One region of the Streptomyces roseochromogenus subsp. oscitans DS 12.976 genome, then DNA from elsewhere that is predicted to be linked to it. Evidence: riboswitches for the same ligand, from Rfam matches in the RefSeq annotation. Region 1 holds a riboswitch; the other holds the start of a gene.
The links. Region 1 has a riboswitch for magnesium ahead of M878_RS57020 (magnesium transporter MgtE N-terminal domain-containing protein). Riboswitches for the same ligand answer to the same signal wherever they lie in the genome.

Region 1 (15,548 bases):
CTCCACGAGAGTGTCCGGGCTGTCGGTCCGGGTAGCGATCAGATGGGCGACGATCCGTCTTGTCTCGGGTACGCGATCCGGAATCCGCAACTGCGCGTCGACCCAGTCCTCCAGGATCCGCTCGGAGGGACTGAGCTGGTGGAGCGCGCCGGCGAGATCCTGGAACTCCCTGGGAATGGTGTACGAGGCCAGCAATGGCACGTGCACGTGCTCGGTGATCGCGACGAGGGTCTGACGGAGGAGTTCGGCGGCCTCTTCCCCGCACTTCTCATCACGCAGTGCGATGTAGAGGAGTGCCTTGTCCAGATTGGTCCGCCCCGAACTCGGTGTGGTGAACACGCGCAGCGTCTTGTCCACCAGCTCGCTCTTTCCAGCGCCACGGCACTCCCGGACGAAGACGGCGACGTCGAGCACCGTCCGCTGGCAAGCGATGTCATGGATGACGCCGTCTGTCAGCCGTGGATACCGGCCCTCACTCGCACGCTCGGCATCCCATTGCCGGATGGCGAGTTCCGCGGCATGAATGATGTTCCGGCTCAGGGCCGCCGTGGCCACCATGTTGACGGCGTCCCGGTAGTCGAAGCTCACCGCGCACTCGATGAGCCGGTCGATGGTGCTGAGCATGGCGAACGCGTGCAGGGCCCTGATCGCATTGGCGGGCCGCGGCCTCTCGCTGCTCTCGGTGACGGGCCGCTCGCCCTCCCGCATGGCCTGCATGCGCTCCTTGAAGGCGGCGACCGAGCACTTGGTCACCCATTCATAGCCGAAGCTCCACGACTCCGTCGCGCCGTCACCCCCGGAACGTCTGGCCACGCCGGAGCCCGCGGCCTTCTGGCTCCCCGTCATACGCGCAGTGCCTTCTCCACCTGGTTCCAGTAACGGGCAAAGGCATGGGGCGAGTTGAACGCCTGGTTGGCCCTGACGTCGATGTGCCGCGCGAGATGCCGGCTGGCCTCGTCCGGCCTGGAGCTGAGCAGAGCGACCACGTCTCCGGTCTTCCGCTCGTCCTTCAGCAGTTCATCGAGTCGGGAGTCCCGGTCCATCATCAACGTCTTGACCCAGTCCGCGGGTTCGACCGGGAGCTGCGGGACCGGGTCGCGCTTCTTGAGCTCCATCTGGTTGGTGAAGAGCGGGGTGCCGTCACGGGCGTCGTTCAGCGACATCCTCGGTACCTGGTGCTGGGCGCCTGTGCAGTTCTCCATCTCCTTCTTCACCGCCTCCCGCAGGAGGCCGATGGTGAGCTGGTGATTGTGGTCTTTCGTGCCATCCTGCAGTATGCGCAGCAGATGCCCGCTGAACGGTGTGCACTTCGAGAAATTCCCCGGCAGGGCTGAGCAACCGTCAGCAGACGCGAAATTGGCATTCTTGACGGCCGTGAACACACAGGTTCCCTCGTCCAGCGCGCCCAGGACTCCGGGAAGGACGGGTTCCTCCCCCAGCTGAGGCAGCAGGTTCGAGTAACAGCAGTCGGCGATCAGGACCTTCAGCCTCGCCCTGGCCTTGCGCATGACGCGGTAGACGTACCAGCTGGAAAGCCAGGTCCATGGCTTGTCCCGGTAGGACGAGCCCACGGAGAAGTGGACCTGCGCGCCGGGAACGTCACTCCAGTACTGACCGTGGCCGACATACACCACCAGGAAGATGTCGTCGGGCCCCGTCTCGTCCGCGGCCTCCTGCAACGCCCTCATCACGGCGTCAGCCGTCTGGACCTCGTCCTCGGTCAGGACGCGGCAGCAGTCGGTACCCCACATCTCGTCGCCCGCGAACACCTCACCGTACATACGCGCGCTCTCGCCGATCGGCGGATGGCTGTCGATCCCCGAATCGACGGCGTACCTCGCCGGTCCTATCACCACCGCACGGGACACCATCTCAGCCGTCCAGCCCTTCCACCGTCGGCTCCGCTGCGGAGTCGGGAACGGACTCGGTGCCGACCGAGGTCTCGGGCGGATCCAGCCGCTCACCGCGCCAGCGCTCGACAACCCGCTTCACGGCGTCCACCGCGGCCGACACGGTCATCTCGGTCGCCTTGCCGACCGCGGCCACGAGGACGATCTCGACGATGCCGCCGGTCAGCACCCTGCCCTCGTCGACGGCCCGCGAGCGCCACGACAGACCGGTCTCCGCCGCCAGCTCGTCAAGCATCCGGTCCTGATCCTCCAGACCGGTCAGCCCCTTGACGGACACCGAGATCCTCGTAGCCATGCCAACGCCCCCGCCTCGAGCTCAGGTCTGCAACCAGGACGCCGACCCCGATTCCGCAGTCCTCGTGTCAACGCCCATACCAGCGTACTCACTTGGGCAAGCCGCCCTGGGCTGATCAGCCTGCCTCAGCCCCGGCCCGCCTACCACGCGTCGGGGCTGAACGGAGAATCCGGTTGCCTGGGCTGCTGTCCGTCCACAGACTCGCGATCATGACGTCCACAGCACGCGCCCTGGTCCTCGAACACTTCCGCTGGATCGACGGTCACGCTGACGTATGGCAGATCTTCCGTGACTCCGCGGCACCCGCTGGGGGCTGCGCCAGGAACTGCGCTTGCAGCGGGCGACGGTGAGTCCTGGGGAACGGGTCTTGCCGGTCGACGACTGGATCGAGACGGGTAGCCAGGCGGCTGCCGTGCGGTCGATGGTCGAGGAGTGCGGCGGCCACTGGGCCGGCTGCGCCGTCGTCGTCGACCAGAGCACCCCGGCTCTCGGCACGGGGCTGGGCGTCCGCGGTATCGTCACCGCTGCCGAACTCCCGGCTTGGAATGGGCGGTCCCAGCACGTGTCCGCCGGCGGGTAGGCCGGTTGATCGGATGTGTCTACTTGGTCTGCGCGTCCGGCGAGCGAAGCGGGTCGGTCATGACGCACGGCGGAGGGTGCGATGGCGGCGGGCCGACCGGCGGGGGGGGCCGAACCTGGCGCGGATGCGGTCCATGGCCCTTTCGGCAACGAGCCGGGGCTCCCCCGCACGCACACGACCCCCTCGTCACCAAGAAACTCTGCGGAGCCGCTCAGCAGGCCCGCAGACGACCCGCCCGCACTTTCCAGCGACAGGAACGCCCCACCCGGCGAAGGGCCGGCGGGCCTACTTCCTGCGAGGGCGCATCCCGCGTTCAGGCGAGCCCGAACCAGCTCAGGATCGTCTGGACGAGCAGGATGGTGGACATGGCGGCGACGCCGATGACCACGGCTGTGGCCGCGAGGCGGTAGCGCGGGCTGTTCGCGGCCTCGCCGAGGACGGAGCGGCGGTTGGTCAGCACGAGGAGGTAGACGAGGACGACGGGGCTGATCAGGCCCTGCAGGACCTGGGTGCCGATCAGCAGCTGGATGACGTCGACCGGGGTCATCGCCACCGTGGCACCCAGCACGATCTGGGCGGTGAAGAGGCCCAGGAACAGCGGGGCGTCGCGGAAGCTGCGGGAGACGGAGCGCTCCACGCCCGCCGCCTCTCCCACGGCGTAGCTGGCGGAGAGGGGGACGACGGCGCCGGCCAGGGCGGAGGCGCCGATCAGACCGAGCGCGAAGAGGAGTTCGGCGTTCTGGCCTGCGACCGGCTTGAGGGCCTCGGCGGCCTGGGCGGCGGAGTCCAGTGGGCCGCTGCCTCCGATCGCGGAGGCCGTGGCGATGATGATCGTCAGGCTGATGACGCAGGCGAAGACGGCGCCGAGGATGGCGTCGGCGCGGATGAGCGGGTAGTCGTCGGGCTTGGCGCCTCGGTCGACGACGCCCGCGGCGGCGTAGAACTGCATGTACGGGCTGACCGTCGTACCGATCAACGCGACCGCGAGCAGGATGAAGCTCTTGCTGGGCTCGATGTGCGGGACGACGAGGTGGTGGCCGACGGCGCCCCAGTCCGGGTGGCCCAGAATCATGGCGACCGGGTACGCGAAGAACGCCAACGACATGATGAGGAAGATGCGTTCGGCCCAGTGGTAGGAGCCGAACAGCACCAGCGCCCACAGCAGGATCGCGGCCGGCGGGATGACCGCCCACTTGGGTACGCCGACGAGTTCGAAGGCGGCGCCGATGCCCGCGAACTCGGAGACGACCAGGCCGGTGTTGGCCAGCAGGAGGCAGAAGACGGCGAGCGCGGTCAGGCGCAGGCTGAACTGTTCCCGGATCAGGGCGCCGAGGCCCTTGCCGGTGTGGGCGCCGAGGCGTACGGCCATCTCCTGCACCATCACCAGGGCGACGGTGACCAGCACCATGAAGAACAGGGTGCCGTAGGTGAACTGGGAGCCCGCCGAGGCGTAGGTGGCGATGCCGGCGGCGTCGTTTCCGGCGTTCGCGGCGACCAGGCCGGGGCCGGCGATCGCCGCGATCATGGTGATGCGCCGCCAGCCGGTGCGGCGCGCGGGCGCGGGAGTCTCCGGAGCCGCGGTGGTGGCGGTATCGAGGTCGCGGGTCACTGCAGGAACCTCCGGAAGTGCATCCGCCCGCGTTCGGGCAGCATCGCGTCGAGCAGATCGTCGGCCAGGATCCGGCCGATCGGGCGGTCGGTGTCGTCGACCACCAGGAGTGAGGAGGCGCGGGCCGCGACCAGTTGGTCGGCGGCCTCTGCCAGGGACGTATCGGCCTGGACGGTGTCCGGTGGGCCGAATTGCGCCCGCCAGGCGACCAGGTCGGCGATCGGGGTCGTGTCCTCGGCCACCGCCAGGTCGAACAGCGCGATGTCGCACAACAGCCGGTCCTCGCCGTCCACGACGGCGACCGCGTCGATCTCGGTGCGGTGCTCGGCCTGTTCGGCCAGGCGCCCCCGCACCTCGGCGACGGTCTCGTCCCGGCGGGTGGTGATCAGTAGCGTGGTCATGGCGCCGCCCGCGGTGTCCTCCCGGTGGGCGAGGAGCCGCCGCAGTTCGGCTGCCCCGCCCTTCGGCATGCGTGCCAGCAGGGCCTCACGCTCCTCACGGGTGAGGTCGCGCAGGGCGTCCGTGGCCTCGTCGGGCTCCATCTCGTCGATCAGGCGGGCGGCGTGTTCCGGCTGGGCCTCGCGCAGCAGGTTCTCCAGCTCGGCCGGTTCCATCTCCTCCAGCGCGTCGGCGGCCTGCTCCGGCTCCAGCCAGCCCAGCAGCTGCTGGCGTTCGGTACGGCCGAGGTCTTCGAGAATGTCGGCGAGGTCGGCCGGGCGCAGCCGGTGCAGTGCCGCCCGGGAGGCGCGCAGCCGGACCTCCGGCGGGCCTTCGGTGGCCTGTTCGGCGAAGGGCGCTACGGCCTGCCAGTCCAGGACCCGCTCCGGCGTGGGGCGGGTCTGCCAGCGGCGCGGGCCGAGGCGGCGCAGCAGGGTGGGCAGCGAGACGTCCACCCCGACCAGCACCACTTGATCCACCAGGGGAGCAAGGTACAGGTCTGCGGCACGGGTGACCTGCACGCCGTCGACGTCGACGAGCTGGTGGTCGAGGACGTCCTTGGCCAGCAGGACCTCGCCGGGGCGGCGGGCGAAGTCACGTAGGTCGACCCGGGCGGTACGCAGCCGTACGTGTCCGGCGTTCACCTTGCCGAGGGCGTCGGCGGGCAGGAAGGTCCGGCGCCGGCCGATGCGCAGGATCAGCCCGGTGACCGGCGGGTAGGAGTCCACGCCGTAGAGCCGGGCGACGACGTCGACGACGCGGCCCACCTCCTCCCCCGACTGGTTGGTGACGGGGCCGCCGATCAGCCCGGCCAAGGAGACCAGCGAGGTGCGCACCGCCTTGGACGCGGTGGCGCGGCGCTCCAGATGGACCCGGCGGTCACGGAAGCGGGCCGAGGTGGACATGAGCAGAGTGTGAGCAGCCAAGGTGAACACCCCCTGGCCCCGGCATGGCGGGGCTACGGGCGGCCCACGGCAGCACGCTTCCTCCCCGGGCCGGCGGCGCAGGGCACGCCGAGCGTACGCCACCACACGGCCTGGCGGGTGGGCCGGTGAGCTTGGCGGGGCTCAGGGAAGAGAGGGCTGCTCCGGGCCGCGGAAGGACGGCGCGGACAACACGAAGAAGGGCCGACTATGGCCCGGACTACTGTCCATGTCGCCTCCTCCCGGTCACGGCCGCGCACGAGGTGTCACGGTCCTGCGGCACAGGGCAGCCCGAACCGGCCGGCGCTCCCCAACTCGTCAGAGCTTTGGCACTTCACGGCGTGATCCCCGGCGAATCCGCGGGGAAGCCACCTGGGGTCACCCCTGTGGGCCGGGGAGACCTTTCGTGATCCGGAGCGTCTCTCGACGCGTGGGATCAGTGGCCTGTGTCCGTGAAGACGCCTCACCGTACGAGGTGTCTGTTAGATCCGCGCCAAGAATACGCCCGCCCCGGGCTGCCCTCCCAACCCATGACCGGCCCTTGACCTGCGCACAACAGAACGGAGAACGAATCTGCCGTTTCCGTCTCCGTCTCCCCCGCCCCTGCCGCGAGGGCGCGGTCGCGGCGGACGCAGAACCAGAAGGACCAGGCGATCAGGACGACGGCCGTACCGAGCACGCACAGCTCCGGCCGGCCGTAGGCGACCGGCATCCCAGCGGCACCATGCGCCGGGCGGAGCCTGTCCCACGCCCCCAACTACATCCAGCACACCCAGATCTGCACCGGCTGGAACGAATCACCACTGATGACCCAGCACACCGACGACTACGCCGACCGCCCCCTCTCCGAGATCCTTTCCGATCCCGCCAACGGCAGTGCGTGGCTCTACCCCCTCCAGACCTGAGGGCCAGCACACAGGCACGCTGACGGCCCGGCCGAGTGCTTCGTGGCCGCCGCCGTCAGGGATCCGGCAGCGTTTCTTGGCGTCGATGTGCACCAGTTCGCCCGGCCGGGCACGTTCGAAGCGGCGGACCGGCTGGCCAGTGGCCCAGTCCTGGCCCGCCAGAGCGGGCAGGCAGGGGCCGTCTGCCGTCAGGTCGGAGGGCCCTGGAGATCAGTGACGGTCAACTGGGCCGGCGAATCGATGGAATGCAGGCGCCACAGTGACGGGATGCCGTCATCGGTCGAGCCAGGCTTTCTGCAATATGGCCCCAGTGCAGCAAACATTGGGGTCGGCTGCCACTGGCATGGGTGTGGGCTCCCCCTGAGGTCAGGCCGTGGCCTCGACCAGCCGCTTCATGCCGGGATGGTCGGTGACGCAGCCCACCAGGCCGAGCGCCCGGGCCAGCGCCAGGTCGCGCTCGTCGTTGACGGTCCAGGCCATCACGTCGATGCCGGCGGCGCCGCACTTCTCCACGATGGCCCGGTTCAGCTGGCGCAGCTCCACACTGACCAGGGTGGAACCGACCTTCTGAGCACGGCCGACGAAGGTGTCGCGGTGCGCGCTGGGGCCTGCCACCAGCACGGTGCGGGCCCGCGGCAGCAGGTTGTGGATCTCGATCAGCGCCACGTCGTGGAACGACAGCACCGATACCCGGTCCAGCAGGTCGCGGTCGGTGAGCACCTTGGCCAGCGACCGGGCGGCGGCCACGTCCTTTATCTCCGCCTGGATCGGCAGCGTCGGCCCGACGGCGTCCAGTACCTCCCCGAACGTGGGGATGCGCTCGCCGAGTCCGGCGTCGAGCTTCTTGAGCTTCCGCAGCTTCTGGTCGGCGATGGGACCGGAGCCGTCCGTCGTGCGGTCCAGGGTCTCGTCGTGCATGACGACCAGCTCGCCGTCCTTGCTCAGGTGCAGGTCCAGTTCGATGCCGTCCAGCCCCTCGCGTTCGGCCCGCAGGAAGGAGCGAAGGGTGTTCTCCGGCTCGGCGGCCATGACACCGCGGTGGCCGATGGTGAAGAAAGACACTCGATTGCCGTCCTTGGGTGTGGTGGTCCGGGGCAGCCGCACGAGCGCCATACCCCCGCCGGGCGGCGGGCGACCGCCGGTCGGAGCCCCCAAGCCTAACGGGCCCGTCCGGGCGCGCGCCCCGGCCCGCCTGGACCGCGCCGGAGCGCGCCCCAAGGCACAAACGTACCGACCAGGGTGCCCAGCCGTCCTGGGACGCAGGCCCGGCCTACGCCCCCTGGGCGGGCGGCTGCTTCGGCGGCGCCGGCGGCGTGGTCGGCGGCCTGCTCCCCGGCACCCTGCTCGCCAGCCTGCTCAGCGCGCCATCGGCCTTCGCCGGCGGAGGTAACGGCTTGGGGGGTGACATCGGTCTGCCGGCGGGCGGCGAATTCTCCGGCGCGGACTTCAGCGCCTCGGACCTCGCGGGCGGCTCCTGGGACTTCGGCTCCGACGGCGGTGGCGATTTCGGCGACGGCGACTGGTGACCTGACGCCTGGCAACACCGCAAGGAGAACTGGCCTCCCGGAGGCCATCGAGCCACCCCGAACCCCGGGCCGCCGCGGCCGGCCCACCCTTCCGGAGGCTCCGGTCGGCTGCCCTGGACCGGACCGTCCCAAGCCTGCAAGCCGCGCCGAACCCGTACCCTTCAGCGGCAGTTCAGTCGAGCCGACGCGCAAGCGGACGTGCCTGAGGTGCCGCGCTGACGGGCTGCCCTGCCAATGCCGCCCGCCTCGTGCCACCCCGGCGCCGCACATGTACTCGGGTCTCCCACAACATGGTGGCGATGGTCACCAGGGACAGCAGCAGGTAGAAGACGAAAAGCTTGTGCAGGTCGTCGAGGACGTACCAGACCGACGCGGTGGCACAGAACCAGAAAGCGACCAGTGAGCCGGCGCCGCCCTCCTTGCTGCGTGCCGCGCCGACCAGGCAACAGGCGGCCGTCAGCGCCAGCAGTGCGGCTATCCCGAGGTACGAGTGCGCCCACCCGTCATTGGCGCGCCGCAGTTCCGAGTTGACCGCCACGGCCTCCGCCACAGGCCCCCAGCCCACTGCGCACGACAGGCGTCCCGACCACGGCAGTGTCACCAGCCCCAACAGGCCTGCCGCGGTGGCAACCCAGCCGAAGTGGGCTGTGTCCACAACGTGACCACGTGCGCACAGCAGCGACAGCAGACACCCCAGCAGGGCCAAGGCGCTGTCGACCGTGGGGCGCAGCGCGAACCTGTGGTGAAGCGCGGTTCGAGTGCCGGATCGTGTCGTCGGAGGGAACGGGGCGGGAGCCTGGGCCGTCGGCATGGCGGACTGGGCCAGGACGCCGGCGAGGGCGTCACCCATCTGCCGCGCGTCAGCGAATCGTTCCTTCGGATCCTTTCTCAGAGCACACTGAATCACCGCCTCCACCGCCGACGGCACGTGCGAGCGAAGCCGGGAGACCGGCTCGGGTTCGGCGAACAGGTGCTGATGCATGACGGCGAACGGCGATTCACCGCGGAACGGCGGCTGCCCGGTCAGAAGTTCGTGCAGCAGACACCCCATGGCGTACAGATCGGCCCGGTGGTCGATCTCCGCCCCGCTGATCTGCTCGGGCGAGAGGTAAGCGGGGGTGCCTATGGCGGCGCCGCTGCCGGTGATGCGGGTGGCCGTCTCGGTGAAGGCTTTGGCGATGCCGAAGTCGAGGACCTTCACGGTGCCGGGGCCGGTGCGCATGATGTTCGAGGGCTTGATGTCCCTGTGCACGATTCCGTGTTCGTGACTGTGCTGCAGCGCGTCCAGCACGGCACATGCCGTTTCGATCGCCTCGGCGACGGGCAGTGGGCCATCGCGCAGGACCTCGGCGAGTGTCGAGCCCGATACGTATTCCATCACCAGATATGGCCGTGGGCCGTCGGGGTCGGGTTCCTCTCCGACATCATGAATGATGGCCACGGCGGGGTGGTTGAGCGCGGCCGCCGCATGTGCCTCACGTCGGAAGCGGGCTCGTGACTGCGGATCGTGGGCCAGCGCCGAGGAGAGCAGCTTGACCGCGACAGTGCGACGCAGCTGCCGGTCCACCCCCCGATGAACCGTTCCCATGCCGCCCTGCCCGAGCCTCTCCACCAGCTCGTACCGGCCACTGAGGACTGTGTCGCGCCCCACTAACGCCTCCCCGTTCATCAGCAACCCGACGAAGCTTACGACTCCTGCGATCCGAGGCCATCGAGGTGGTGGCCGAGGCGTCCGGCGGCGCCCAAGCCATCGAACGCCTCGCCCCGCTGTTCCACCCTCCCGATCAGCAGGGACAGCTGCTGCGGGCGCAGGCCGGAGATCCACCGACCTTTTGAATAACCTTCCATTGGGGACTTCTTACCAGGGGGCCTTAAGGTGCCCCGCCATGACTCGAACACGGCTCTACCGCAGCGGAAACCTGGTCCTGGAAGACTTCCCGACCGCCGACATATCCGAATACGTGAATGATCCCGACGTGGCGGTCTGGCTCGACCTGTGCGACCCGTGTTCCGCCGACTTCGCCATGATCAGCGAAGAGTTCGGTCTGCACGAACTCGCGGTGGAGGACGCACGTCAGGAACACCAGCGACCCAAGCTGGACCGTTACCGCACCCACGCGTTCCTCAGCGCCTACGTCGTAAGCACGGACGAGAGCAGCGGGCGGCTGACGGCAAGCGAGTTGTCAGTGTTCATCACACCCACGGCATTGATCACTATCCGACCGAACGAGGGCTTCGACATCGAGAAGGTCGTCGAGCGCTGGGACAACAACAGCGATCTCGCCAAGTACGGGGTGGGCTTCCTCCTGCACGGGCTGCTGGACCACATAGTCGACGGTCATTTCGCCGCTGTCCAGGACCTGGACGACCGCATCGAAGCGGTCGAAGACCTGCTCTTCGACGAGGGACGCCAGCAGATGGACTCCGTCCAGCGTGACTCCTACGCACTGCGCAAGAACCTGACCAGGCTGCGTCGCGTGGTACTGCCGATGCGGGAGGTCGTGAACAGTCTTCTCCGGCGCGACCTGCACATCGTCGCCGAGCCGCTGCTCCCCTACTACCAGGACGTCTACGACCATGTCCTCAGGGCCATCGAGTGGACCGAGTCACTGCGGGACATGATCACCTCAATCATGGAAACCAATCTGACCGTTCAGGGCAACCGCATGAACCTGATCATGAAGAAGGTCACCAGTTGGGCGTCGATCATCGCCGTGCCCACCGCCGTCACAGGCTTCTACGGACAGAACGTTCCATATCCGGGCTTCAATACTCATGTCGGCTTTCTCACGTCCACCGGTGTCATGGCTGTCGGAACTGTCGTGCTCTACCTCGTCTTCAAGCGCAAGGACTGGATCTGAGCACAGACCTGCCTGCACCTGTTGCCCGCCGAAGCCACGGCATCACGTGAACTGTTCGCCATCCACCTCGAGCGGAGCACCCGGACGACCGAGGAGGCGCTGCTTCGAGGACGTGGGCCGGGGCGTCGGCGATCCACTCGCCCACCGCCGGCAGCGAGGTCGTGCCGGCCAGAACCGCGCACGCGGTCAGCCCCAGCACCACGACCAGGCGGTGGCGCACCCCACGCCGTCATTGGGAAACAGAACGGGGGAGATGCTCACGCGCACCATCCGGATTCGACGCACAGTTATGCAACAGTGAGCCGCACCCGATTACCCCAACCTCATACGCAACATTGGAATTTCCTCTTGTGGCACCTCCCCGGCTAGCTGTAGCCTGCGGTACGCAAAGATAAGGGCACGCCAAATGGCACGCTAAATGCCATACCCATCGCGTGGAACGGTCTACCGAAAAGTCTCTGCATCGCGCGCTTTCTGAGAAAACGGGGGGACGATGGGATGCATTCCCTATTGACGCGATTAGGGGAATGGTGTCGACTCGAGCACCTGATTCAGAATGTCATCGCAGGCCTGACGACGTTGTCGTGCGCCACTCCCCTCGCCGCGCCCCCAGGGCGAAATCATGAGTCCGAGATAATCGGTTTGCCTGCCCTGCTCGGCAGGCATGTGACACCGCCGGAGTCCCACGGGGCTGCGCATCCCCTGGGAAGTTGCATACAGACACGGGCTCTGATGCACATTCAGGTCACCGCAACTCGTCCCGTCAAGGGAAGTCCCGCAACTGTCCGCGCATCCTCCCGGCCACCCACGCGCGTGGCTGCGCGCCAGGCGTTACCAGCAGCGACAACAAAGCGGTACCAACTCGCAGCCCTGCCACCGAAGTCCCTGTGAACCCTCCGCACCCTCTTGCGCCGTCCATCCGGCTTACTCGCGCCGGAAGCCCCCGCACCCCGTGGAGGCAACTCATGGACGCACTCGGTTCCAAGCCTTTGGATCCACGCGACCAGGGCGCCGACCGTATCCGATAGTTCCGCTCGAAAGACAACGGGGAGTTCAGCGATGTCCGAGTCCACCACGCCTGCCCGCACGAACCGGCCAGCCGACACTTCCCGAGCGCGGGCGAACGTCCAGATCTCCTTTACTCCGGGAGCGGTAGATCTGCCGTCGCTTGTGCCGATCATGTATACCTACATGTTCCGGAATATCGCCAGTGACGGCTTCGTATTCAGCGATCCGCAGTCGCCGGGCGACATTTCCCGGGACTCGAAGCCGGGGTGCATCATCGCCGCCCCCTCCTTCCCGGCCGACACCCCCGGCATCGACGAGGACTACGTCTTCAACTGGGTGCGCGACGGGGCCATCACGGCCATGGAGGTGGCCAAGGCCGACATGCTCACCCGCCCGGGCGGGACGGTGCAGACGCTCAACGATTACGTGCAGTTCGCCGACCTCTGCCACTCCAGCATCCAGCCGCCGTTGACCAAGGGTCACGCCTGCTTCAACATCGCCGGCGACGCCCGCCCGTGGACCGAGCAGAACGACGGTCCGGCCTTGCAGACGGTCACCATCCTGGCCGCCTACGACCAGCTCGATCTCGGCACCCAGAAGCGGGCCGTCGACCTGGTGAACGCGAACGTGGCCTACCTCCTCGGCGTCTACCAGGGCCCCACCACGAACCTGTGGGAGGAGCACAGCGGGTACAGCTTCTTCGCCCGCTCCGCCCAGCTGCGCTGCTTCGAGGAGGTCCAGGCCTCGACCATCGTCGGCATCGACAAGCCGACCGGACTGCGGCCCGCCATCAAGTGGTTGCGCCAGGCCCTTGCGGGCCACTGGGACGGGATCAAGTACGTGAGCATGCTGGCCGACCCCGGTGACGGGGCCCAGCCATCGCCCCAGAATCCGGTCGTCAGCGGTTACGACCCGAACATCGACATCGTCCAGTCGGCCGTCTACGGCGCCCTCCCCGTCACCGACACCAAGCTGCTGGCCACAGCGGCCCAACTGCGCTCGCAGTGGGAGGAGGGCGGCATCGCCTTCTACTCGATCAACAAGGCCGACAAGGAGGCGTTCGGTATCGGGCCGTTGTTCGGCCGCTACCCGGGCGACGTCTACGACGGTGACACCGCGCACCCGGTGCTCGGCGGCCACCCCTGGGCCCTCTCCACGTGCAACGTCGCCGAGCTGCACTACAAGCTGGCCTCCGAGATCAAGTCGAGTGGCAAGGTACCCGTGGACGACCTGTCCGCACCCTTCTTCGCCCAGTCCGGCATCGACGCGTCCACGGCCCCGGCGGCAGCCGCCGCCGCTTTGACGGCGACCGGTGACGCCATGGTGCGGGCCGTCGTCTACCACAGTGACAACTTGGAGCTCTCCGAGCAGTTCGACGGCACCACCGGCTTCGAGCGCAGTGTGCACAACCTGACGTGGAGCTATGCCGCCTACCTGTCCGCCATGCGGGCCCGGGCCGAGGCCGTGTGACCCATGGACGACCGACTCCAATCCCCACCACCACACCGGTCCCGGCCGCGCCTGGCAGCGGAGGAGTGACTGCCCCATGTACGCGAAGTTCCCCGAGGGGGCGGCGAAGCGCACCGACCCCGCGGCGGCGGCCGAGGTTCTCTACGACGCCGTCATCGTCGGCGGCGGGATCGCCGGCGCCCTCATCGCCTCGCGGCTGAGCGACGCCGGCAAGAGGGTACTGATTCTCGAAGCGGGCCCGGCCGAGGACCTCACCCTGAGGGGCTACGAGAGCTACCTCGACCGCTTCTACTCGGCCACCAGCAAGGACAACCAGTCCCCCTACCCGGTCTTCGCCAACGCCCCGATGCCCCGCGGCACCGACGCACGGCGCATCTTCCCGGGCGCGCCCGACGCCTCGGCCTACATCGTCCAGAGCGGGCCCTTCGCCACCGACACCACCTATACGCGGGTCCTCGGCGGCACCACCATGCACTGGGAGGCCAAGACGCTGCGGATGCTTCCCGAGGACTTCCGCATGCGCACGCTCTACGGCGAGGGGGCCGACTGGCCGCTCACCTACGAGGACCTCGCCCCGTACTACAACGAGGCCGAACGCGAGATCGGCGTCTCCGCCGACGTCGAGGACCAGGCCTACCTCGGGATCACCTTCGACGAGGGCTACGTGTTCCCCATGAAGGGGCTGCCCCTGTCGTACCTGGACCGGATGGTCGCCAAGGACCTCGACGGGATGCCGGTCGAGCTCGACGGGGAGCAGCGAGAGCTGCGGGTCCGGCCGTTCCCACAGGGGCGGAACGGGATACCGAACCCGGCCTACGACGGCGGGAAGGGCTACCTGCCGCGAGGGGCGGTGAGCACGTACCAGGTCGAGGTCGGCGGGCGGTGCCAGGGCAACAACAACTGCGTGCCCATCTGCCCGGTGCAGGCCAAGTACAACGCCGGAAAGACCCTCGCTGTGGCCCTCCAGAGCGGCCGGGTCGACCTGGTGGCCCAGGCGGTGGCCCACAAGGTGCACGTCGACGAGCAGACCCGCCGGGTGACAGAGATCGAGTACCGCCGGTACGACCGGCCCGACAGCCCCGGCTTCACCAGCATGCGAGCCCGGGGCCGGCTGTTCATCCTGGCCGCCAACGCGGTGGAGAACCCCCGGCTGATGCTGGCCTCCGGCCTGCGCAGTTCGAGCGGCCTGATGGGGCGGAACTTCATGGACCACGCCTATCTGCTGGCGTGGGCCCTGCTGCCAGAGGTGGCCGGCACCTTCCGGGGCACGAACTGCACGGGCGGCATCACCGACCTGCGCGGGGGCCGCTTCCGCCGCCGCCAGGCGGCATTCAGCGTCGACATCCACAACGACGGATGGGGCTGGGCCCGGGGGGCGCCGATGACCGACCTGATCGACCTGGTGGACGCCGGTGGCCGCCACGGCGAATCCCTCCGCCAGGGCCTGGTGGACCGGGTGTCCCGCCAGCTGCAGTTGGCGTTCATGGTCGAGGTCCCCGCCAACCCGAGCAACCGGATCACCGTGGACCCGGCCTACACCGACCACCTGGGGAACATGCGGCCCATCCTCACCTACGACATCCCCGACTACACGATGCGGGGGGTGGCGTACGCCCGGCAGCTGTCGCGACGGATCTTCGCCCGCCTCGGAGCCGAGGACCACACCGAGTACGACCCGAACTTCTGGGGCTACGCCGTCCACGCCGGCGAGGGGTACGAGATCCGAGGGGGCAACCATCTCGCCGGCACCCACACGATGGGCCGCGACCCGTCGACCTCGGTGGTCGACCCGGATCAGCGGTGCTGGGATCACGAGAACCTCTACCTGGTCGGCGGGGGAAGCATGCCCACCGTGGGCACGTCGAACGTGACGCTCACCATCGCCGCCCTGTGCCTGCGCAGCGTCCGGGCCATGCTGGCCCAGCTCGACGCCGAGACCGCACCGATCGAGGTCACCTCGAACGCCGCCACCCGGCGCCAGCCTCAGGGGGTGACCCGGTGACCGCGTCGACCATCGAAAAAC
Region 2 (15,548 bases), 1.3 Mb from region 1:
CGGGATTCGTATGCGCCCTCGCAGTGTGGGTTCAGGCCAGCACCCGGGGCCGGTCGTGCTCGGTTTCCTCGTCCTCCAGGTGCCAGTGCAGGTCACGCACCCCCGGTTCCAGCGACAGACGGGCGATGACCTGTTCCAGCGCCGGGGCCACCTGACCGCCGATGGCGACGGTGGCACGCAGGCTGGTGGCCTGGCCCTCGTCCTCGCGGCGGGCCCGCAGCCCGGTCGGGGCCAGCGCGCCAGCGGTGAGGGCCTGCAGCAGCTGGGCCCGGACATGGGTCTCGACCTGGCGCTCGCACACCACGTGCACGGTCGCCCGCGCGGTGGAGTCGGGGTCTGAACCCGAGGCCGGTGCGCGGTCCAGCAGCCGTCCGGCCGGCCGCAGGACCAGGTGCACGGCGAGGACCGAGAGGGTGCCGAGCACGGCCAGTTCGAGGCGGCCGGAAGCGGCCAGGACCCCGGCGGCGGCCGAGCACCACAGGGTGGCGGCGGTGTTCAGGCCGCGCACTCCGGCGCCGTCGCGTAGGATCACGCCGCCGCCCAGGAATCCGATCCCGGACACGACGTAGGAGGCGACTCTGGTGGGGCTGCCGGCGTCGCCGACAGTGACGCTGTAGAGAACGAACAGGGTGGCGCCGGTGGCGACCAGGGCGTTGGTGCGCAGCCCGGCCATCCGGGCCCGCCACTGGCGCTCGACGCCGATCAGGGCCCCGCAGGCCACACCGGTGGCGAGCCGGATCAGGAAGTCGAAGGTGGTCAGGGTGTGCACGGGGCACCTCCTTCACGGTCAAGGGGCCGGTAACGGGCTGGCTGCCGGCGGGATCAGGTGAGGGTGAGGGGTTGGAGGAACTCCAGTCGGTTGCCGACCGGGTCGGCGCTGTAGAAGCGGCGGTGGCCGGGCAGGTGGTCGTCCCACACGACCGGCGCGCCGTGCGCGGCGAGACGGCCGGCGAGGGCGTCGATGTCGGTCACGCGCAGTCCGGGGTGGGCCTTTTGCGCGGGTCGGAAGGGGTCTTCGATGCCCAGGTGAAGCTGGACGGTGCCATCGGGGGTGGCGAACCAGCAGCCGCCGCGGGCACCCAGCACGGGCGGTTTGGGGATTTCGGTCATACCGAGCGGGCCGGTGTAGAAGGCGCGCAGCGTCTCCTCGCTGGCAGGTGGGGCGGCGAGCTGGACGTGGTCGAGTGCGGCGAGCACGACGGTGTGGCCCTCCTGTCCGAGTCGTGACAGTGGATGGCGGTGGATGTCTTCGGGTCGTCCGGGGCGCTGAAGGTGAGCACCCCGGACGCCGGTGGGCTCAGCGGCCGAGGGCCACTTCGACGATCTTGATGACGACGAGGATCATCGCGATGAGCAGGTAGGTGCGCAGGGCGCCCATGCCGATCTTGCGGGCGGTGGACATGGTGGGCCTGCTCAGGGTGGCCAGTGCGGGCATGCGCCAGGTGTCGCGGCCGGTGCGGTCGATCGGGTCTTCCTTGGTGCCGGTGCGGCGGCGGGTGAAGGCGTATCCGGCGGCCAGCACGCCGACGATGCCGCAGGCGGCCATGATGTCGAGAATCGCCCCGGAGGAGATGTCCGGGAAGAGCACCGAGGCGGTCAGGATGATCGACAGGGTGACCAGCACGCCGACGACGGCGGAGGTGAACGCGTTGGTCTTGGGGCCGTTCACCCACGGGCCGAGCACGGCCTTGTCGTTGCACAGCAGGAGCAGGAATACGCTGGCCGAGGGCAGCAGGACACCCGCGAGGGTCTGGACGCCCTCAGTGAGCAGGCCCAGCGGGGAGCCGGGGATCAGCACGATGGCGGCGGCGGTGGCGACCAGGCCGGCGTAGACGGCGTAGAAGCCCTTGGCTCCCTTGACGCCCCGGTGGAGCGAGTGCCGGATGCCGAAGACGTCGCCGATCGCGTAGGCGGTGGACAGCGAGACGGCGAAGGCGCCGATGATCGAGGCGTCCAGCAGCGCGATCGCGAACAGCACCCCGGCGAGCCTCCCCGCCTTGGCTTGAAGGCCGGTGGCGATGTCACCGGCGTCGGTGAACTGCCCGAAGCCGTGCGTGCCGGCGAACGCGGCGGCGGTGAAGCCCATCATGGCCGCGGCCCCGATGACGACCACGACGATGCCGATCCACAGGTCGGCCTTCTCGTACTTCATGAAGCGCGGGGTGATCCGCTTGTCGATCACGTAGGACTGCTGGAAGAACAGCTGCCAGGGGGCGACCGTGGTGCCGACGATGCCGATGATCAGCAACATCACCGTGGACAGCTGGCCGGTACCGCCGGGCATGTTCGGCACGACGAAGTCGCGGGCCATCTGCGAGACGTGCGGGTGGACCATGAAGTAGATCGGCACCAGCAGCAGCGAGGCCGCGCACAGGGCGATGGCGACCCGCTCGAAGCGGCGGAAAGATCCGGTGAACGCCGAGGCGATGATGATCGCGGCGGCGAGCACGACGGAGGCGGCCTTGGGCAGGCCCAGGTAGCCGGTGGCCAGCGTGATGCCGATGAACTCCGTCACCAGGGTGAGAGCGTTGAGCAAGAACAAGTCGATGACGGAGAACGCGCCCCAGAACTTGCCGAACCGCTCCAGGATGAGGCGGGCGTGGCCGACGCCGGTGACGGCGCCCAGGCGCAGCACCATCTCCTGGTTGACGTACAGGACGGGGACGAGCAGGAGGAGGGTCCACAGCAGGTGGGTGCCGTAGTTCTGGCCGGCCTGGCCGTAGGTGGCGAAGGCGCCGGCGTCGTTGTCGCCGACCATGACGATCAGGCCGGGCCCGACGATGGCCAGCAGCGTCTTCAGCTTGGCCGACAGGCCGGTGCGGGGCGCGGTGTCGTCGAGCTTGATGGTGCCGAGCGCGCCCTGGATGTCACCGATGTGGGCGTCGTCCAGGACCGCCGCGCGGGGTGCGCCGGCGGTGGTGTCGATGGTGGTGTTGGTCATGAGGTACCTCCCAAATCCCCCCAGTGGGGGAGGTATTGGGGGCACGTGGCCGTCATCCCCCCTGCGCGGGCGCGCAGGACGGCGGCCCGTCACGGCGCATGGCCGTGCGGGGGCGCAGGACGCGGAGAAAATCCGCGCAGGGAAGGTGGTTACCGCGTGCCGGAAGAATGCGAGGACAAGCGGGGGTGGGGCCGACTATGGCCCGGACTACTGCTACTGCAGTCCATGTCTCTCGCCTCCTTCCGGCCGGGGACGCGTACGGTGCGCGTCGTCGTCGACTCGGCAGGGAGCGGACCGGCCCGCAGAATGCGGCCGGTACACCCCAACTCGTCAGAGCTTTGGCACTCCACGGCGTAATCCCCTTACCGGGGAAGCCACTTGGCCTCACCCCTTAGGCCGGGGAGAGGTGTCCTGACCCTGGGCGTCTCTCGACGTCGTGGGGTCAGTGGCCTGTGTCCGTGAAGACGCCTCACCGAACGAGGTGCCTTCTTTCAAACCCTTAAGAGTGTAGACCCATGCTTGCGCAATCCCGCAACTTTTTGAGGGGTCCTTGACTCCGCCGTGATGTGATGTCGGTCATAGTCGGCAGCGGCGTCATGCAGTCCTTGGCGGCCGCAACTGCTGTGCGTCTGCTCAGCCGGGCTGGATCGCCTGGACCAGCAGCAACAGTGCGGCGATGACGAGGTAGCCGCGCAGCAGGCTCATTCCGAGTTTCAGGCCGGGCGACCATACGACCGGTTCCAGCAGGGCGAGGGGCGGCATGCGCCAGCTCTCGCGTCCGGCGCGGGGCACCTCCGGGGCCCGGGGCGCGGTCGGTGGCCGACGGGCGCGGACGATGCGCAGCCATGCTCCGGCGGCCAGAAGTCCGACGACCAGGACCCCGGCGAGCCACACTGTGACCCGGGTGGTGTTCAGCGACGGAAGCAGAGTGGTCGCGACGAGGATCCCGGACAGGATAAGGAGCACCGCGATGATGACCGCGGCCAGGCTGTTGAGCCACCGCGGATTGACCCAGGGGCCGAGCACCGCCCAAGGCCCTCACTGTGGCCGCCAGTTGCTCGGCGAGCTGCGGGCCCTGCTCGCCGAAGGCGTGGACGACCCACTCCCATTCCTTGTCGGCTTGGCTGTCACCGTGCCGGGTCTGGACGTGGAGGAGGTAGGCCAGCGAGGCGTCGCCGAGGATGGCTGGAACGCCTCCTCCAACCCCTCCGTGCGGGCGGCGTCGCCGTTGTCGAAACGGAGCTGAAGCTCACCACCGAGGAGGTCGAGGACCGGCGTGGTGCGGACGTCCTGCCCCTGGTCGCGGACGAACCCGCAGTGCGTGAACTTCTGGGCGTGCAAGGCGTCACCGCCCCGTTCGAAGGCGATGGCCCGCGTGTGGCCGCCGATCTCCAACGGCAGGACCAGGCATACGCCTCGGCGAGCTGTTCGCGCCAAGCCGGGCCGATGTCCCAGGAGTTGTAGGCGATTACGCTTGCGTCGAATCCGCCCGGGGGGCGAGCTGGGCGGGCGCGCCGCAGGCTGCGTCGCCCTGGAAGACGGTGACACTTCCGCTGCCGACCTCCGTGGTGAACCGGTGGGTCCGGCGTACGACATGCGGGCCGATGTCGCCGATGACGACCCGCCCGGTGGGGCCGGTGACCGGGCGATCAGCGCGGCGTTGTAGCCGCCGGATCCCGGAAGCCGACGGGTTCCCGGAATCTCAAGGGGCAACTCGCCGGAGCCCAAGGGACCCCCAGTCCATCATCGCCTCAGACATGCGGGTTCGCTGCTGGATCACGGGACTGTGACGGCACAAGTCGGGACTCGCAGAGACTGCCCGTGCCACGTTTGGCCATCGCCGTTCCGGTTGAGCCCTCAGGGCCGGTTGAGCTTCTCAGGACGGAGAAGTCGGACCCTTTGGCGAACGCGCACCACGGGACCCTGGGCTTTGTCGGCGTACGCGGCCCGCAGGAGGCCCACCGCTCCGACGGTCGACTACCGAGGTCCTGCACTCCCTGCTTCAAGAGGCCCGCTTCCGCAACATCGTCCACTGGACGCGGTGACGAGGCGTACGTCCAGCGGTCGGGCCTCCCATCCACTGGCGCAATCGCTTGTCCCACATGGCCGGATCCTCACCCCGCCCCGACCGCGTCATCCGGCATGAGGACCGGCCGCCACGCCCGCGAAATCTTCGGCGAACACACGTCGGACCACTGCGAACGCACCTGTGCGGCAGCCGGAAAAGAACCCGAGTCCATCCGGACCTCACCCCGCGCCCGTCGGAATCCCCGTTGGCCTGAACATCTCTGCCGACTCAAGCCATGGCGCACTAGACTCAGAACGAATGATCACGGGGAGGCCGCAACGGGGAGGCCGCAGTTGTTGCATGTCGCTTTAGTGAACATGCCATTCGCCGACTGGAATCGTCCGTCATTCGCCCTGGGACAGTTATCGACTCTCGTTCACCGGGAGTTCGACGACCGGGCGCGAGCGCACGTGTGCTACCTCAACCAGGACATGGCCGAGTTCTTCGGGACACGTCTTTACGAGGCCCTCTCCGTGAGTCACGATCATGTGGACACAGGGATCGGGGACTGGCTGTTCCGGCACATCGCCTTTCCCGGCGAGGCCGACACTGCCGCCGAGTACTTTCAGCGCTACTACCGGGGTGCCCGGTGGGCCGACTTCCGTGAGCAGATCCTGTCGGCGCGGGACGGACTGTGGGAGTTCTGCGGGGAACTGATTGACCGCTACCGGCTTGACGAGGCCGACATCGTGGGGTTCAGTTCGATGTTCGCCCAGCATGTGCCGAGTATCGCCCTGGCGCGGCTGATCAAGGAGCGCAGCCCGCAGACGCTCGTCGTGCTCGGTGGGGCGAACTGCGAGGCGCCCATGGGCTCGGTGGTCGCCGAGCATGTGCCGGCCGTCGACTTCGTCTTCTCCGGGCCCGCGCTGAACACCTTCGGCGAGTTCCTGCGGTGTGTCCTCGACGAGGATCTGGAGCGCGCCGATGCCATTCCGGGAATCGTTTCCGAGCGGAACTGCCGAGACCTGCGCTTCCGCAAGGCCATCGGTGCGGAACGCGATATCGACGACTTCTTCCTGCCCGACTACGACAGTTTCTTCGAGGCGCTGGAGAGCCATCCGGAACTGCGGCGCACGGGTACCAGCAAACCCATGCTGTTCTTCGAGACGTCCCGCGGCTGCTGGTGGGGACAGCGTTCGCACTGCACATTCTGCGGGCTGAACGGCGAAAGCATGGCCTTTCGGGCCATGGCTCCGGACCTGGCAGTCCAGCAGTTCGAGTGGCTATTCGGCTTCGCGCCCACCTACACCTCGCTCTTCTGCACGGACAATGTCATGCCACGCAATTACTCGCGTGAGGTATTCCCTCGACTCGACCCGCCGCCGGGGGCCGAGATCTTCTACGAGGTCAAGCTCCCCCTGAGCCGTCAGGACCTGCGCGCCATGACGGACGCGGGCGTCACCGTCGTCCAGCCCGGCATCGAGGCGTTGTCCTCCTCGACGCTCAGACTGATGGGCAAGGGCACGACCGCGTTCCAGAACCTGCAGTTCCTCAAGAACTGTGAGGAGTTCGGGATCAAGCCCGAGTGGAACCTGCTGATCGGCTTCCCCGGCGAGGACCCGACGGTCTACCGCAAGTACGCCGAGGAACTCCGCGACTTCGTCCACCTGGTGCCGCCGCACGGCGTGTACATGGTGCGCTTCGACCGCTTCAGTCCCTACTTCAAGCGGAGCGACCAGTACGGGCTCGTCCTGAAGCCAGTGGACTATTACTCCCTCACGTATCCCTTCGACGAGTCAGTGCTGGCCGATCTCGCGTACTTCTTCGCCGACCAGAACCTGGCGCCGTACATGCTCGACGCGGTCGAGTGGCACGACGAGTTGAGCGGGCTGGTCACCCAGTGGCGTGCAGCCTGGTACGAGGAGGACGGAGCGGCCCGTCGCGAGCTGCGGCTGGTCGCCGATGACGACGGCCGGCTCACGGTCCGTGACTCCCGTTCCGGGACTCTCCGGACGCACCCGGTCGACTCGGTGACCGGCCGGCTGCTGCGTCGACTGTCCTCGCCGGCCAAGCCCGAGCAGCTGGCCCGGGACTGGCCGGAGGGACCGGACGATCTGCGGCAACGCCTGGACACACTCACCGAACAGCGGTTCCTCTTCGCGGAGAACGGCCGGGTGATGAGCCTGGTGCTGACCGGAGCGGACGGCGAGATCGAGGGACCCGCCCGGGAAGAGCCCGCCACGGTCGGCGCCCGGCGGCTGCTGCCGCTGTTGTCGGAAGCACCGCGATGACGGTCGAGACCACCCCGATGCTCCCGCTGGTCGTCGAGGGGCACGGCGAGTCGGCCGTCGAACGGCTGCGCGCCCGGCGGGAGGAACTCCGGGCCGCGCTGCGTGAACGCGGTGCGCTGCTGCTGCGCGGCTTCGACGTCGGGGGCGCCGACGGCTTCGCGGACATCGTCCGCGCGCTCTCCGGCGAGCCGCTGCCGTACACCGAGCGTTCCTCCCCCCGGAGCGTCATCAAGGGGAACGTCTACACGTCCACCGACTACCCGCCCGGTGAAGAGATCTTCCTGCACAACGAGAACTCGTACCAGGCGAGTTGGCCGCTGACCCTGTACTTCCACTGTGTGCGCCCGCCGCTGACCCGGGGCGCCACCCCGCTGGCCGACACCCGGCGGGTGCTGGCCGCCATCGACGACGAGGTGCGCCGGGAGTTCGCCCGGCGCGGCTGGACGGTCGTACGCAACTACGGCGATCTGGTCGGCCTGCCGTGGCAGGAGGTGTTCGCCACCGAGGACCGCGCGGAGGTCGAGCGGTACTGCCGGGAGCGGGACATCGAGGCACGGTGGCTGCCCGGCGGCGGGCTGCGCACCCGGGCGGTACGGGAGGTCGTGCACCGGCATCCGGTGACCGGCGAGCCGGTGTGGTTCAACCACGCGACAGTCTTCCACGTCACCACGCTGCCGGAGTCAGTCCGGCTCGGGTTGCTGGAGATGCTGGGCGAGGAGAACCTCCCCAGCCAGACCTACTACGGCGACGGCGGACCGATCCCGTACGCCGTCATGGACCATCTCCGGGCCTGCTACCGAGCCGCGGCGACCCGCTTCGACTACCGTGCGGACGACGTCCTGGTGATCGACAACATGCTGGTCTCGCACGGCCGAGAGCCGTTCACGGGGCCCCGCCGGATCGCGGTCGCCATGGCGGAGCCGTACAGCCCCGACCGCTAGCCCCAGGACGGAAGACCCTCGTATGTTCGCGCGTTCGCTCTGGTCCAACCGGGACTTCTCCGTCTTCTGGGCGGTCCAGGCGCTGTCTGAGGTCGGCAACGCCTTCTCGCTGGTGGCGCTTCCGCTGCTGGTGCTGCACACCACCGGGTCGGCGGCACAGATGGGGTTGCTCACGGCCGTCGCCGGCGCCACCTCGCTGCTCACCGGTCTGGTCGGCGGCGCCTGGGCCGACCGCTTCGACCGGAGGCGCCTGCTGATGCTGTGCGACGCCGCCCGGCTGGTGCTGTACGGCGCGATCCCGGTCTGCTGGGCCCTGAGCCCGCAGATCTGGCTTCTGTACGTGGTCATGGCGCTGGCCTCGGTGTTCGAGATGCTGTTCAAGATCACATATGTCACCGCCGTGGCGAACCTCGTCGACAAGGAGCAGATCGTCGCGGCGAACGGCCGGCTGGAGGCGACGAACGCGATCGCGTACATCGCCGGCCCGGCCCTGGCCGGTGTGGTGGCCGGGTTCTTCGGGCCGACGGCAGCCGTCGCCATCAATGCGGGCAGCTTCGGGATCTCTCTGGTGGGCCTGGCGTTCATCAGGTTCAGGCCCATCGCGCGGCCGTCGACCGACGAGGCCGAGAGCAAGGAGGCCCGGGCCCAGGACCTGCGCTCCGGCTTCCGGGTCGGCGCCGCGTTTCTGTGGCGCACGCCGGTGCTGCGGGCGCTCACCATGCTGCTGACCGTCACCACCTTCCTCAGCCTGGGCATGACCGACGTGTTCATCTACCACCTGCGGCACGGTCTTGGGCAGGACGAACGCACGGTGGGCTACGTCCTCGGGCTGGCCGGGCTCGGCACCTGTGCGGCCGCCGCCGTGACCGCCAGGCTGCGCCGCTCCTGGGGGTTCGGCCCCTGCTGGCTCGGGGCGATGAGTCTGTGCTCGGTGTCGGTGCTGGTGCTGGGCGGCACCGGGCAGGTGTCCGTGGCGGCCGTGACGATCTGTCTGTACTCCTTTGGCATGGCACTGGCGGGCGTCTGCTCGATGTCCCTGCGGCAGCAGGTCACGCCGGACCATCTGCTCGGCCGGGTCACCTCCGCGTTCTGGACGATCCACGGCAGCCTCGCGCCCCTCGGCGCGGCCCTGCTCACCGCCCTGGTCGGCCGACTGGGGACACGTGGGCCGCTGACCGCGGTGGCGGTCGTCTTCCTGGCCGTAGTGGCGGCCGCCGCCTTCACTCCCATTCGACAGCGCCACCCGGAGCAGACCGCCGTACCGCTCCCGCAGACGCGGCCCACTGACGCGCCGCTACCACGAGAGGAGAGTCACGGGGATGACGCCGAAGCCCGACGATGACGACCGGCTGTACAAGGTCGTGGTCAACCATGAGGAGCAGTACTCCGTCTGGCCCGCCGACCGGGACAATCCGGCCGGATGGTCGGACGCGGGCAGGACCGGCCCGAAGTCCGACTGCCTCGCTCATATCGAGGACGTGTGGACCGACATGCGTCCGCTGAGCCTGCGCCGTCGCCTGCGGGCGGGCGAACAGGACGCACCGGACGGACGGAACGGATAGGACGGACCGGTGGCGGAGGGCGCCGACCGGGCGGGCTGGCTCCCGGTCCGTCACCGCACCCGCCGAACCGCGAACCAGGGAAGGCCATCGTGCACGACGACCTGGAAACACGACCGACGGCCCGCTCGGCAGGGGCGCCCCGGCTGCCGCTCTCCCACGGCCAGAAGAGACTTTGGTACCTGGAGCAGATCGCCGTCGCTGCCCCGGTCCACCACGTGTCCGCCGCCACTCTCATCGAGGGCCCGCTGGACGCCGGTCGACTGGCGTCCGCCCTGCGGGACTGCGTCTCCCGCCATGAGCTGCTCCGCAGTTCCTTCGACGATCGCGGGGACGGACCGCGCCGTACCGTCCGTGCGACGGCCGACGTGCCGCTGCGGCAACTGGACCTCAAGGCGGGATCCGCGCCGGGGACGGACGCCCGGGACGGATCCGTGCCCGAGGCGGAGCTGCGCGGTGTACTCGCCGAGGAGAGCGGTCGGCCCTTCGACCTCGGCAGCGGGCCCGTACTGCGTGCCACCCTGGTGCACACCGGCGAGGAGCGGCACGTGCTGCTGCTCACAGCGCACCGCATCGTCGCCGACCGGGCCTCGCTCACTGTGCTGGAGCATGAACTGGCCTGCCATCACGCGGCATTGAGCGAGGGCCCGGCGCAGCTCCCGTTCTCGTACGCGGACCGGATGCCCGTGGAGCGGGCGGTCCTGGAGCGGGAAATCCGGGACGAGGGGTTGTCGTACTGGAAGCGGCGGCTGGCGGGTCTCCCGCCGCTCGACCTGCCGGTCGACCGGATTCGGCCGAGGACACCGACCTACCGGGCGACGGGTCGCGGCCTGCTCCTCGACGCCCGGCACGCCGAGGCCCTGCGGCGGCTCGCCCGCGAGGAAGGCGTACCGGCGTGGACGGTGCCCGCGGTCGCCTTCGCCGTGCTGCTGGCGCGCTGGACGGGTCGGCACGACGTGGTGTTCGGTACCCCCGTGGACCGTCGTCCGCCGGAGTCCGCGCGGACAGCGTTCGGGCCGTACGAGGATCTGCTCCTGCTGCGGGTCGACCTGACGGGCCGTCCCTCCTTACGAGAAGCGGTGCGTCGCGTCGCACGCACCCGGGACGAGGCGGAGCGGCACGCCGACGTCTCCTTCGGGCGGCTCGTTCAACTCTTCGGCCAGGACCGGGACTTGAGCCGCCACCCGCTCTGCCAGGCGGTCTTCGCCGTGACGGGGGCGCGGCGTACGGGCTTCACCGCGGCGGGGCTCACCACGTCCGCACTCACCCTGGACGACGCGACCGTCCCCTACGACCTGCAGTGCACGGTGACCAATGGCGACGACGCCGGGCGGGGCGACCTCGGGGCCGAGCTGTGTCTCGCGTCCGACCTGTGGCTGCCGGAGTCGGCCGACCGCATGGCGACCGCCTTCCGCGCACTGCTCACCGCCCTCGCCGAGACCCCCGACCGGCGGATCGGGGAGATTCCGGTGCTGTCGCCCGAGGACCGGGCCCGGGTCGACGCCTGGAACGCCACCGACCGTCCCCTGCCCGAACCGGCCACCGTGGACGGCCTGTTCCTCGCGTGGGCGGAGCGCACCCCGCAAGCTCTCGCCCTCACCGACCGCACCGGAACCTGGACGTACGCGCGGTTGCGGGGGCGGGCCGAGCGTGTCGGACGGACCCTGATCGCGGCTGGCGTCACCCCGGACTCCGTCGTCGCCCTGCACATGCGACGCTCCGCCGACCTGGTCACGGGCATGCTCGGCGTGCTCCTGGCCGGCGGCGCCCCCCTCGTCCTCGACCCCGGCCACCCCGAGGAACGACTGCGGTTCATGGCCGACGACGCCGAGATCTCGGCTGTCCTCAGCCGCGCCGAACCCCCCGCCTGGCTGCACGGCCTGGGCGTACCCGTACTGCGACTCACCGACGCGGAGCACGACAGCGCCGATACGTCCGCCCCGCAGCGACAGGGGCCCTTGGCAGCTGGGCCGGCACACGACAAGCCTGTGGCAGCCGGCCCGGAGCACGTCAGGCATTGCCCCGTCGGCTCGCTTCCGCGGTCCCGCTCCCACCCCGTCGGGCTGGCCGCGGTGGTGCACACCTCTGGGTCTACCGGGCGGCCCAAGGCTGTCGGGATACCCCATCGGGCCGTCGTGCGGCTGATCACCGCGACCGACTACATATCCATCGGCCCCGGCGACGTCCTGCTGCATCTCGGCGACCCTGCCTTCGACATCACCGCCTTCGAGGTGTGGGGGGCGCTGTGCAACGGCGCCCGGGTGGACGTGCTGCCCGGCGACGAACCCCTCGGGCCCGACGAGGTGCTGGCCGCGCTGCGTGAGCTGCGGCCGACGATCGCCGCCCTCACCGGCACCCTCTTCAACCGGGTGGCCGACATCGACCCGAGGGCCTTCGGCGGACTGCGCCATCTGTTCGTCGTCGGAGAGGTGATGGACCCCCGTCGCACGCGCGCGGTGCTGCACGGCGGCGCGCCGCCCGGGCACCTGCACAATGGGTACGGCCCGAGCGAGAACGCGACGTTCTCCACGACCCACCTGGTGGACCGGCTGTCCGAGGACACCCTGAGCGTGCCCATCGGCTCCGCCCTCACCAACACCACACTGCACGTGCTGGACCAGGATCTGGGCCCCGTGCCGATCGGGGTGACCGGCGAGTTGTATGTCGGTGGGCTGGGGGTCGCCCGGGGTTATCTGGGCCGCCCGGGCCACACCGCGGAGCGCTTCCTGCCGGATCCGTTCGCCTCCGGGCCAGGGGCGCTGATGTACCGAACCGGAGACCTGGTGCGCAGGCTCCCGGACGGTGCGTTGGACTTCCTCGGCCGGGCCGACCAGCAGGTGAAGATCCGTGGCTACCGCATCGAGCCGGGGGAGGTCGAGGCGGCGCTGCTGGACCGCGACGACGTGCGCGAATGCGTCGTGCGGGCGGTCGACATCGCCGGGGACCGGCGGCTCGTCGCCTACGTCGTCCCCGGACCGGGGCTCCGACCGTCCCCGCCGGAGTTGCTGGGCAGGCTGCGGGACCGGCTGCCGTCGCACATGGTGCCCGGCCATGTCGTCATGCTCGACGAGCTGCCCACGACACCCAGCGGGAAGATCGACGGACGGGCACTGCCCGGCATCGCCGAGGGTGCGGCTGGTCCGTCGGACGCCGACACCGTGCCGCCGAGAACGGCGACGGAGCGCGCTCTGTGGGAGATCTGGGCGGATGCCCTGCGCGTGCGGTCCTTCGGGGTGCACGACAGCTTCTTCCTCGTCGGCGGTCACTCGCTGCTGGCCTCGATGGTGCGCACCTCGGTCCGTGAACGACTCGGGGTGGCTCTGCCGTTGCGCACCCTGTTCGACGTGCCGACCCTGGCCGGCCTCGCCGTCGAGGTCGAGCGGGCCGCCGGCGAGGCGGCGGCCGTACCGGCGTCCGCGCGAGCGGACGACGACTCGGAACAACTCGACGGCCTGGTGGCCGAACTGGAGCGGCTCGCCGAGTCCCGGCGCGCCGAGAAACGAGCGGGGGGAGCCGCATGACGCGCACCACGAACACGGCCGACGCGATCGACGCGGATCTGCGGGGCAGGATCGAACGCCTCCCTGCCGGGCAGCGGGCCCTGCTGCGACAGCGTCTATGGGAGAAGGGCGCCCCGACCGGGCTGCCTGCCCTGGACGACGACGGGGAGGCCCCCGCATCCTTCACCCAGCGACGGATGGCGTTCTTGTCCGGGCTGGATCCGGACAGCCCGGCCTACCACAGCCCCGTCGTGTACCGCCTCACCGGACCACTGGACGACACCGCCCTCGAAGCCGCCCTCAACGACCTGCTGCGCCACCACGCCGTCCTGCGCACCGTCCTTCCGGTCCGGGACGGCCGTACCGTGCAGCGGGTCCTGCCGCACCGGCATCGCGCGCTACCCGTCGTCGATCTGTCCGCGCTGCCCGGGCACGACCGGCAGGCGGAGGCCGAGCGACTCGCGCGGGCGGACGCCGAGGAACGGTTCGACCTGGCCGAGGGACCGCTGATGCGGTTCCGGCTGCTCCGCCTCGCCGCCGACGACGCGGTCCTGGTACTCACCTTCCACCACGCTGTCGTCGACGGCTGGTCGCTGGGTGTCCTCCTGAGCGATCTGGGCACCGCGTACGGGGCGCGCCTGGACGGGCAGACGCCCGAACTGCCCGCCCACACGGTGCAGTACGCCGAGTACGCCCGCTGGCAGCACGAGTGGGCCGAAGGCGCCGAGGCCGCCGGCCAGTTGGACTACTGGGAACGCCGGCTGGCCGGTGCCCCTGACCCGATGCCGCTGCCCGCCGACCGTCCCCGGCCCGAGCGCCCCCAGGGGCGCGCCGAGTCCACGGTGTTCACCGTTCCCGCGCCCGTGACCGACGAGTTGCGGAAGATCTCCGCGCGCACCGGGAGCACCCTGTTCATGGTGCTGCTCGCGGCGTTCCAGATCGTGCTCGCCCGGTACGGTGGCCACGACGATGTGGTGGTCGGCACCCCCGTTGCCAACCGGCGCTACCGCGGCTTCCACGATCTGGTCGGCTTTTTCGCCAACTCGGTCCCGCTGCGCTCGCGGGTCGCACCGGAGGCGTCCTTCGAGGACTTCCTCGCCGAAGTCCGCACGACGTGCCTGGAGGCGTACGAGAACCAGGACGTGCCCCTCGACCTGATCGCCCGGCGGCTGCACCCGGAGCGCAGCCCCGGCCGGAACCCGATCTACCAGGTCAACTTCACCCTGCACAACACGCCGCCGCGTCCCATTCGTACCCTGCCGGGCGGGATCGGTCTCATTCCACTGGACCACCTGGACCACGACGCCGCCCGCTTCGACCTCGACCTGAACATCTGGGAGACCGACGCCGGACTGGAGGGCCGGCTCATCCACGCCACTGACCTGTTCGACACGGCGACCGGTGAGCGGCTCACCCGATCGCTGGGTGTCCTGCTCGACGCCGTGACCGCCACACCCTGCACACGGATCGATGAACTGCCGCTGCTGACGGCCGTGGAGAGCGAGCAGGTCCTGCGCGAGGGCCACGGCGCACCTGCCGACCGCCCTGAGGACACGCGCGTGGACCGGCTCTTCGCCGAGCGGGCGCGCACCGCCCCCGACGCGGTGGCCGTGTCGGCGCCGGGTCGCACCGACCTGACCTTCCGAGACCTCGACCGCCGCGCCAACGGCCTCGCCCACCGGCTGCGTGGCCTCGGCGCCGGTCCCGGCCGCGTGGTCGCGGTGCTGCTGCCCCGCACGCCCGAGGCGCTGGTCGCGCTGCTCGCCGTGCTGAAGAGCGGCGCCGCGTACGTAGCGCTCGACCCGGCTTATCCGAAGGCCCGGCGCGATCACATGCTGCAAGACAGCGGGGCCGTGCTGCTGGTCACCGACGCACGACCGGGGCACCCGGCGGTCCCTGCCGTCCCGGACATCCCGACCGTCGTGGTGGACCCGGACCGGGTGGCCGAGGAGGCGACCGGGGCCCCGCCGGAAGGGGACGGCGGGCCCGACGACCTGATGTACCTGATGTACACCTCCGGCTCGACCGGCGGGCCCAAGGGCGCCATGCTCTCCCACCGTCAGGTCGCCAACTACCTGCTGTGGGCGGTGGAGACGTACCTGCCGCCCGGGGCGGACGGCGCTGTCCCCGTGCACTCCTCGCTTTCCTTCGACCTGACCGTGACGAGCCTCTTCGCCCCGCTGCTGGCCGGTCGGCGCCTGCTGCTCGCCGACGAGTCCGGCAGACCCGGCGAGGCCCTGCGCGCCTCGGCCGAGGCGGACACCGGCCTCGCCTTCGTCAAGCTCACCCCCTCGCACCTGAAGATGCT

Region 2: another riboswitch for magnesium. It lies ahead of M878_RS51840 (NRAMP family divalent metal transporter); the one in region 1 lies ahead of M878_RS57020 (magnesium transporter MgtE N-terminal domain-containing protein).

The regions. Positions count from the first base shown of each region.
Region 1 covers NZ_CM002285.1:1,573,322-1,588,869, forward strand. Annotated here, with positions in the region: gene M878_RS57000 (hypothetical protein) at 1-846, opposite strand, end outside; gene M878_RS57005 (caspase family protein) at 843-1,856, opposite strand; gene M878_RS57010 (hypothetical protein) at 1,873-2,205, opposite strand; gene M878_RS98835 (type I phosphoribosyltransferase) at 2,573-2,785, shown strand; gene M878_RS57015 (NRAMP family divalent metal transporter) at 3,099-4,394, opposite strand; gene M878_RS57020 (magnesium transporter MgtE N-terminal domain-containing protein) at 4,391-5,737, opposite strand; M-box (ykoK) riboswitch at 6,058-6,237, opposite strand; partial or broken gene M878_RS96150 (IS481 family transposase) at 6,685-6,831, opposite strand; gene M878_RS57025 (glycerophosphodiester phosphodiesterase) at 7,027-7,722, opposite strand; gene M878_RS57030 (hypothetical protein) at 7,974-8,186, shown strand; gene M878_RS92140 (protein kinase domain-containing protein) at 8,359-9,855, opposite strand; gene M878_RS57035 (magnesium transporter CorA family protein) at 10,073-11,047, shown strand; gene M878_RS57040 (glycoside hydrolase family 15 protein) at 12,227-13,525, shown strand; gene M878_RS57045 (GMC family oxidoreductase) at 13,602-15,527, shown strand; gene M878_RS57050 (ferritin-like domain-containing protein) at 15,524-15,548, shown strand, end outside.
Region 2 covers NZ_CM002285.1:279,571-295,118, reverse strand. Annotated here, with positions in the region: gene M878_RS51850 (MgtC/SapB family protein) at 32-769, opposite strand; gene M878_RS51845 (VOC family protein) at 823-1,197, opposite strand; gene M878_RS51840 (NRAMP family divalent metal transporter) at 1,298-2,941, opposite strand; M-box (ykoK) riboswitch at 3,256-3,429, opposite strand; gene M878_RS92035 (hypothetical protein) at 3,575-3,967, opposite strand; gene M878_RS51830 (RiPP maturation radical SAM C-methyltransferase) at 5,321-7,240, shown strand; gene M878_RS51825 (TauD/TfdA family dioxygenase) at 7,237-8,181, shown strand; gene M878_RS51820 (MFS transporter) at 8,204-9,523, shown strand; gene M878_RS51815 (MbtH family protein) at 9,501-9,743, shown strand; gene M878_RS51810 (non-ribosomal peptide synthetase) at 9,833-13,261, shown strand; gene M878_RS51805 (non-ribosomal peptide synthetase) at 13,258-15,548, shown strand, end outside.